DNA from 2 places in the Robertmurraya sp. genome. Region 2 is predicted to be linked to the other one. Evidence: riboswitches for the same ligand, from Rfam matches in the RefSeq annotation. Region 2 holds a riboswitch; the other holds the start of a gene.
The links. Region 2 has a riboswitch for S-adenosylmethionine ahead of ACGLXV_RS23465 (O-acetylhomoserine aminocarboxypropyltransferase/cysteine synthase family protein). Riboswitches for the same ligand answer to the same signal wherever they lie in the genome.
Positions count from the first base shown of each region.

Region 1: linked by a shared signal. The riboswitch ahead of mmuP (S-methylmethionine permease) and the one ahead of ACGLXV_RS23465 (O-acetylhomoserine aminocarboxypropyltransferase/cysteine synthase family protein) in region 2 are both predicted to bind S-adenosylmethionine.

Region 1 is NZ_JAKFCQ010000076.1:21,177-25,602, forward strand. It holds gene ACGLXV_RS10825 (IclR family transcriptional regulator) at 1-115, opposite strand, end outside; gene ACGLXV_RS10830 (bifunctional 4-hydroxy-2-oxoglutarate aldolase/2-dehydro-3-deoxy-phosphogluconate aldolase) at 274-945, shown strand; gene ACGLXV_RS10835 (manganese catalase family protein) at 993-1,886, opposite strand; gene ACGLXV_RS10840 (YuzF family protein) at 1,899-2,117, opposite strand; SAM riboswitch class I at 2,264-2,369, shown strand; gene mmuP (S-methylmethionine permease) at 2,495-3,901, shown strand; gene mmuM (homocysteine S-methyltransferase) at 3,879-4,426, shown strand, end outside.
Region 2 is NZ_JAKFCQ010000188.1:25,166-29,591, forward strand. It holds gene ACGLXV_RS23435 (arsenate reductase family protein) at 112-474, shown strand; gene gcvH (glycine cleavage system protein GcvH) at 510-893, shown strand; gene ACGLXV_RS23445 (YusG family protein) at 994-1,233, shown strand; gene ACGLXV_RS23450 (toprim domain-containing protein) at 1,362-1,718, shown strand; gene ACGLXV_RS23455 (thioredoxin family protein) at 1,733-2,038, shown strand; gene ACGLXV_RS23460 (hypothetical protein) at 2,283-2,633, shown strand; SAM riboswitch class I at 2,712-2,810, shown strand; gene ACGLXV_RS23465 (O-acetylhomoserine aminocarboxypropyltransferase/cysteine synthase family protein) at 2,881-4,194, shown strand; SAM riboswitch class I at 4,300-4,405, shown strand.

The DNA of each region.
Region 1 (4,426 bases), on a different contig from region 2:
TACTTTTTGATAGACCAACTTGTTCGGATAAACGGGCAATTTGTATTCCATCGGGATAATCTGAAAGCTTATTCAAAATAGTTAAGGCTCTTTCAAGTGATTGGACGTTTGACACAGTCGGTTACCTCTTTCAATGGATTTATATATGTAGAATGCATAGAACTTTTTATTTTAAAATTTAAAACGCCGTTCTACTATATGATACGGCAGCACGATAGTTTTGTAAATTTAATAAAAAATGTTTCATAAAATATATAAAAAGTGGGGATTCACATGAATAAAATCAATGTTCTATCAAAGGTTTCAGAGTGTGGAGTAGTGGCAGTAGTGAGAGCAGAGACGAAGGAAGAAGCAGTAACAATCTCTAATGCATGTATTCGAGGTGGTATTAAGGGGATAGAAGTAACTTTTACTGTCAAAGAAGCGGATGAAGTAATTAAAGAGTTAACGTCTCTATATAATGAACGCAATGATGTGGTGATTGGAGCTGGTACGGTTCTTGACTCAACTACTGCTAGAATAGCCATCCTTGCAGGGGCACAGTTCGTAGTCAGTCCTTCCTTTGATGAAGAAACCGCAAAATTATGTAACCTCTATCAAATCCCTTATATGCCAGGTTGTATGACAATTACGGAAATGAAGCGTGCTCTTGAATCTGGTGTTGATATTGTGAAGTTATTCCCAGGGAACAACTTTGGCCCTGATTTTGTTAAGGGAGTAAAAGCGCCACTTCCACAAGTGAACATTATGCCAACAGGTGGTGTTAGCCTTGAAAATGTGGACCAATGGATTAAAAACGGTTGTGTAGCAGTAGGAGTAGGAGGAAATCTATTAGCACCAGCTAAGACGGGAGATTATGACCTTATTACGGAGTATGCAAAGCAGTATGTTGAAAAAGTTAGAGCTGCACGTGGGGAAGATGTGTTAGAAGCAAAAACTATATAAATATGAAAGTTGGGTATTCATGGACACATGAATACCCTTTAACTATTTTACATATTTTCCATTAAACGTTTGGCGATTTTTGCGTAATCATCTCGATCGATCCCTGGAGCAAATTCTTCAGGTAGCTCTTCTAAATTTGGAATAGGTGCCCCCTTAGGAGCTCCAGTAATTACTTTGAGCTGGTTTCCATTTTCAGGGTTTGTTCCTTTCCAAATTTTTGAGATATCTGTATAATGGCCTACATCATTCCATGTATATAAAACATTTGATAAGCCTTGATCCTCAAATTTTTTTGCATGATCAAACTTTCTGTTAGATAGATTAGGAATCGGAACCATTTTTTTAACATCTACGCCCGTAGCAATTTCTAAAGCTTTAGCATAAGCGAGTACATGCGTCCCACCTCTGACAAGTAAGTACCCTATCATTTCACGAGCAGTTTCATGTTCTGTCATTTCATATACTCGCATCTTATGTGTGCGTGCTCCTACCTCTAAAAAGAAATTATGAAGTAAATCTAGCACTAAGTTACCGCTGCTAAATACATTGTCTCCGGTCCAAGGACGCCCCATAGAATCACCTGCTAATGCCGTTTGAGCAGTAGCTATAAAGTGATACGTACTGCGTGCATCCATTCCTTCACGTAAAGGGGTAACATCAGGGTCCCCAGGAAAGGTGTTTCCGCGTGATAACAAGTTGATTGTATTACTAACGAGCTCCACATGACCAAATTCTTCTGCTGTTATACTTGCTACGAGGTCATAAAAAGGTTTTAATTTATCCTTTTGACGGAAGTTAAAAGACTGATACATGTAATTGTTTAATGTTGACATTTCTCCAAATTTTCCACCTAACAACTCCTGAACTGCAGCGGCAGCATTCGGATCACCATGCTCTGGAACAGGAAGGTCAATCAATAATTTATTTTCGCGTTTAAACATCAAATGACCTCCTTATCCTCTAGGAATAACCCAGATAATTTGTTGAGTTCGTATAAAGAATGGAGAACCTCCTGATTCCACTACAATATGGTCAGGCATAACAGACTTAAGTAATCCAGTTACAGTCCCTCTGACAGTTTGGACGGCAACCATTCGCCCTGTAATCCCTTGGAGTGCATGATACACATACGAGTCAATATGACTGACAAAAGATGGTGTTTGTTGATTCATGAAGTTTTCGCTCCTTTGTTTTGTATATCAAACAGTTATATGTATGACGAGACAGTAATAGTTATACATAATAGAATGCAAACTATTAATTTATTCAGAAGTTTCTTGACATTATTTTTATAGATTGGTAAGGTTGATAGAAATATTTCTTATCCAGAGAGGTGGAGGGACTGGCCCTGTGAAGCCTCAGCAACAGATCAACTAGGATACTGTGCTAATTCCAGCGGGTGATTTTTCCTCGATAGATAGGAGCGGACGTTTTTATTTGTCAGTAGTGCACTCGTTTCCTGAGTGCGCTTTTTTGTTTCCCTCACTATAGTATTCATTGATCGTTTGTAATGGTTGCTTCTGGATGTAGGTTAAGGAGAGAGTTAGTTGTGAAAGTGGAAGAACAAGGATTTCAAAGGAAAATGCAAGCAAGACATCTAGTCATGTTATCCTTAGGTGGGGTCATTGGGACCGGTTTGTTTTTAAGTTCAGGTTATACGATTCAACAGGCAGGACCGTTTGGAACGATTCTTTCGTACTTAATCGGTGCCTTGGTGGTCTACTTAGTTATGTTATGTTTGGGGGAGCTATCTGTACATATGCCAGAAACGGGAGCGTTTCATAGTTACGCAGCCAAATATATTGGACCCGCAACAGGTTTTACTGTTGCTTGGTTGTATTGGTTAACTTGGACAGTGGCACTAGGGTCAGAGTTCACAGCTGCTGGGTTATTGATGCAGCGTTGGTTCCCAAATGTGAATGTATGGATTTGGAGTGCTCTATTTGCTATTTTAATTTTTTTATTAAATGCTATAACTGTTAAATTCTTTGCTGAATCAGAATTTTGGTTTGCATCCATAAAAGTTCTTGCAATTTTGTTCTTTATTATTTTAGGTGCAGCAGCTATGATTGGTATTCTGCCAATAGAGGGTTCTGAGACAGCACCCGTGTTTTCAAATATCATTGGCCAAGGGTTATTTCCAAACGGTGTATTTGCTATTTTTATGACCATGTTGGCAGTGAATTTTGCATTTTCTGGGACAGAATTAATTGGGATTGCTGCTGGAGAAACTGAAAATCCAGAAAAGGCAATTCCGAAGGCTATTCGAACGACTCTGTGGAGATTAATTATCTTCTTTGTCGGAACCATCATTGTGTTATCAGCTCTACTCCCTTTTTCAGCTGCTGGGGTATTGGAGAGCCCGTTTGTTGCTGTTCTTGATAGAATAGGGGTACCATATGGTGCGGATATTATGAACTTTGTTATCTTAACGGCCATTTTATCGGCCGCGAATTCTGGATTATACGCTTCCTCAAGAATGCTTTGGTCACTTGCAGAAAAAGAAACAATCTCTCCAATCTTTGCAAAGCTAACAAATCGAGGTGTACCACTTAATGCTATTATTTTCAGTATGCTAGGTGGTGGCTTAGCGCTGTTTTCTAGTATTATTGCACCTGATACTGTATATATCGTACTTGTGTCCATTTCAGGACTAGCAGTAGTTATTGTATGGATGAGTATTAGTGTTTCACAGTTATTATTCCGTAGACAATATGTAAAAGAAGGCCATTCCGTGCAAGACCTAGCTTACCGAACGCCATTGTATCCTATCGTACCGATTGCAGCGTTCCTTCTTTGTCTGGCTTCCTGTATAGGTATTGCTTTTGATCCAACACAGAGAATTGCACTGTTTTGTGGAATTCCATTTATCTTGCTTTGCTATGCTAGTTATTATATAAAACAAGGGTTTAACAAGAAGGGAGAAGTTTACGTTGAAAAAAACCAACCCAATTGATGCTGTTTTACAAGAGCATTCACTTATTCTTTTAGATGGAGCAATGGCTACCGAGCTTGAATCCTATGGATGCAATTTGGATGATCCTCTATGGTCAGCGCGTGTGTTACTTGAGAATCCACAGCTAATTTATCAGGTACATTTAGACTATTTTCAGGCAGGTGCAGATTGTGCGATAACTGCAAGCTATCAAGCAACAGTTGAAGGATTTATAAAACGTGGATTACAAGAAGAAGAAGCCTTGGAATTGATAAAAAAGACAGTAGTGCTTGCGAAGAGTGCAAGAGATGACTTTTGGCAAGAAGAGCAACAACTGGTTAGACCCAAACCATTGGTAGCTGCATCTGTTGGTCCATATGGTGCGTTCTTAGCAGATGGCTCAGAGTATGTTGGGAACTATGGGGTGAGCGATAATCTCCTTAAAGATTTCCACCGTCAGAGAATGGCGGTACTTATAGAAGCTGGAGCTGATATTTTGGCATTTGAAACCATTCCTTCCCTTCAGGAGGCCAAAGTATTAATTTC
Region 2 (4,426 bases):
GGGGATTCGTTTGCAAACGCGAAAATTCCCCGAAAATTTCGTAGTCAAAGTTATGAATTTGTACCTAATTATGTTAATATGCAATTGAAAGTGTAAAAGGATGGTGGTAACATGGCATTGACCTTCTATTGGTATCCGAAATGTGGAACCTGTCGAAACGCGAAAAAATGGCTGGATTCTCACAATATTGAGTATCAAGAGGTACATATCGTAGAGCAGCCTCCTTCAAAAGCGGAACTTGAATCCTTCTATAAAGCAAGTGGACTTGAGCTGAAAAAATTCTTCAACACGAGCGGACAAAAATATCGTGAGCTTGGTGTGAAAGATAAAATTGCAACATCTTCAGAGGACGAGCTTCTTGAGCTTCTTGCCTCGGACGGAATGTTAATCAAGCGCCCATTGCTAACAGATGGAGAGAAAGTAACGCTTGGCTTTAAGGAAGCAGACTATGAAAAAGTATGGCTTACAAAGTAACCAACAATTAATACATAATATGGAGGGGTTTTATCGTGAGTACACCAAAGGATCTACGTTATTCTGAAGAACATGAATGGGTAAAAACAGAAGGAAATACCGTTCGTATCGGTATTACACATTTCGCTCAATCGGAGCTTGGTGACATCGTGTTTGTTGAACTTCCAGAAGTAGGTGACACAGTAACTGCTGATGAGCCATTCGGTAGCGTTGAATCTGTTAAAACAGTTTCTGAACTTTACGCTCCAGTAAGCGGAAAAGTAGTAGAAGTAAACGAAGACTTAAACGACAGCCCAGAGTTTGTCAATGAGTCACCATACGAAAAAGCTTGGATGATTGTTGTTGAGCCAACGGACGCTAGTGAAGTGGATAACTTAATGACAGCTGAGCAATACGAAGAAATGATTAACGAAGACTAATACAAAAGGCACCTTTTTAGGTGTCTTTTATTGTCTCTTTTTTTTCTAGCAAACATGGGCATGCTAGACGTATAACAGAAAAGAAAGGGATGGCAACAACATGACTTTGCAGCAAGGTAAATTAGATATTACAGACCGTGTTGTCGGAAAGCTTCAAAATGGCGAAATTGTGCTTTATCTAGAAAACGAGAAAATCGGAAAGGTAACTTTACCGAGTGGAAGTGATATGCAGCTTGAGCATCATTTTGAAAGCGCTGGAGAGAAGATTTTTCAGCTTGTATCCACTCCATCCAGTGACGAACCAAGATATACCGATTGTGACGAAGGTGGATGGTGTTAATCTAAGGGCAGCGGTTTTTTTTCCGCTGTTTATTTTTTTATAATCGTAAATAGTTAGAGGAATTGTACACCTCTTTCGAGAATAATGAATAAAGTAAAGAAAATACAACATGTTCACAGGTGATGCATATGACTGAAATGAGACCTGAAAAAGTAATTATTGTGGAAGGTACGTCAGACAAAAAGAAGGTGCAAAAGGTTATTAAGGAGCCTGTAGACATTATTTGTACGAATGGAACGATATCTCTTTCGAAGCTCGATGAAATCATTGATGATTTGTTTGGAAAGGATGTCTATATCCTTGTTGATGCTGATGAAGCTGGAGAAAAGCTGCGAAGACTTTTTAAACGGGAATTTCCTGAAGCAGACCATTTATACATCGATCGAACTTACAGGGAGGTCGCTACTGCACCAGAACATCATTTAGCTACTGTACTGCTCGGGGCAAACATCGACGTCTTTACGCAATTTTTAGACAAAGTGTAAGAAGGGGTAACAACATGCAAGAATTGCTTGATAATAACAGGGAACGGCTCCACTCGGCTGAGGAAACAAAATTTCTCTACTTGTACACACCATTATGTGGTACATGCCAAGTAGCAGGGAAAATGCTCTCGGTCGTTGAAGAGCTTTTGCCACACCATAACTGGTTAAAGGCAGATCTGAATTTTGTGCCGGCATTAGCTGAGCAATATTCGATTGAGTCGGTTCCCTGTTTGCTAGTTATAAGAAACAATGAACTTGTTAAGAAAATTTATGCTTTTCAATCGGTACCATTTTTATATGAAAGTTTAAGATCTTTTTAGGAATCAGACGGTACTTGTCTGATTTTTTTATTTGTGGATTCCCAGATCCCTTCGACAGTAAAAGTAATTTCGTTCAAAAAGATGACATATTTCTCGGGAAATGAACTCTAACTACAGCATTCGATACAAAGCTTGTTAAGTACCCCTGACAAACGCCCCGAAAATTTGTCGAAAAGATATTAAAGGTAAGGCTTCTCTCAGAGTGGAATATATATGTAATCGTATATTTAGAGGGGGAAGACCGATGCTTGTTCAGTTACAAAGAACAGTGAATGAATGGAATAACCGAAGTCATTTACTGCCTTTTTTAAAGAAGGCACCAGTCGTTATTTGTATTAGATCAGAAGATGAGGCCTTCTTTATCCATATAAATAAAGGGAATGTTGAACTTTTATTCAAAAATGTTCATCATCATATTGACGCACATCTCCAAGGACGGAAGGAACATATAATATCCTTGCTTTGCGGGGAGATCAAACTAAGACAAGCAACTTTATCGAATTTAATTTCCTTACAAGCAACATTTAGAACAGCTTTATACTTAGAAACCTTGTTCTTTTTAGTAAAGCCATATAAGCATGTGAATAATATTTGAAACTTTTCTGAACTTTCGCAATTATTATTGACTTTCCAATTTTACCCATGATACCATCATCTACGTGATTAATAAAAATTCTTATCAAGAGTGGTGGAGGGACTGGCCCTTTGATGCCCGGCAACCGGTGTAATACACGGTGCTAAATCCAGCAGAGGAAACTCTGGAAGATAAGGAGAGACGCTACTACCCCCTCTTCTTAGGATGAGGGGTTTTACAATAAAAATTGTTTTTGGGAGGGAATGAAATGACAGAACAAAAGAAGTATCGGTTAGAAACCCTTGGTGTACATGGTGGATTAAGCCCAGATCCTGTTACAGGAGCAAGAGCTGTACCAATTTATCAAAACAATGCTTATCAGTTTAAAAATACAGAGCATGCTGCTAATCTTTTTGCACTTGCTGAGCCGGGATATATTTATACACGTATTCATAATCCAACTACTACTGTATTTGAAGAAAGAGTGGCCCTTTTAGAAGGTGGAGTCGGAGCACTTGCTGTATCGAGTGGAATGGCAGCGATTACACTGGCTATTCTTAACGTGGCTGAAGCAGGGGATGAAATCGTTGCGGCTTCGAATCTATATGGAGGTACATATAATCTCTTTGCCGTAACGCTACCTAAATATGGGATTCAAGTGAAGTTTGTGGATTCAACCAATCCAGAAAACTTTAAACAAGCTATTACAGAGAAAACAAAGGCGGTATTTGCAGAGACCATTGGAAACCCAAGCTTGCGAATTTTGGATATCGAAAAGGTCGCAAAGATTGCACATGATGCAGGTATTCCGCTAGTAATCGATAATACCTTTGCGACTCCTTATTTATGTCGTCCAATCGAACATGGTGCGGATATTGTCATTCATTCGGCAACCAAATGGCTTTTAGGAAATGGTACTACTCTTGGAGGCATTATCGTGGATGGCGGAAAGTTTGATTGGAATTCGTCGAAGTTTCCTGGATTTACAACCCCTGATGCAAGCTATCATGATATTGTATATAGTGAGGCAATTGGTGCTGCAGCTTATATTGTGAAAGCAAGAGTTCAATTACTACGTGATCTAGGTCCAGCATTAAGCCCTCAAAATGCTTTTCAATTCACACTTGGTCTAGAAACTTTGCATGTGAGAATGAAGGAGCATGTGGCAAATACAAAGAAGGTAGTAGAGTATCTAGAAGCACATCCTGCGGTTAATTGGGTGATGTATCCAGGAAATGAAAAGCATCCAGACTATGAGCTTGCAAAGAAATACTTACCAAAAGGAGCAGGTTCTATCGTTGTCTTTGGAATCGACGGAGGTCGAGAGGCTGGAGCGAAGTTTATAAATAGTCTCAAACTTTGGGCGCATGTTGCCAATGTTGGCGATGCAAAAAGCTTAGTAATCCATCCTGCAAGCACGACTCATCAACAGCTTGACTCTGAGGGATTAAAAGCAGCAGGTGTTCCAGAGGATTTAATTCGTCTATCAATCGGGATTGAAAATGTTGAAGATTTAGTTGAAGATTTAGAGCAAGCGATTACACTGGCGACAGGGAAAACGTCGCTTACTAGCCATGTGTAATCAATAAGGTTTTTGTCGAAATTTATCGTTGACACTCCGATTTTTCCATGATACGATAGCATTCGTGATTAAGACTACAACGTAAAGTTCATATAGATTGATAAGCTCTTATCAAGAGAGGTGGAGGGATGTGCCCTATGAAGCCCGGCAACCGTCAAATTATTGAAATGGTGCCAATTCACACAAAGCGTATTGCTTTGATAGATGAGAGAAAGGTGACTGTTTCTGCCTT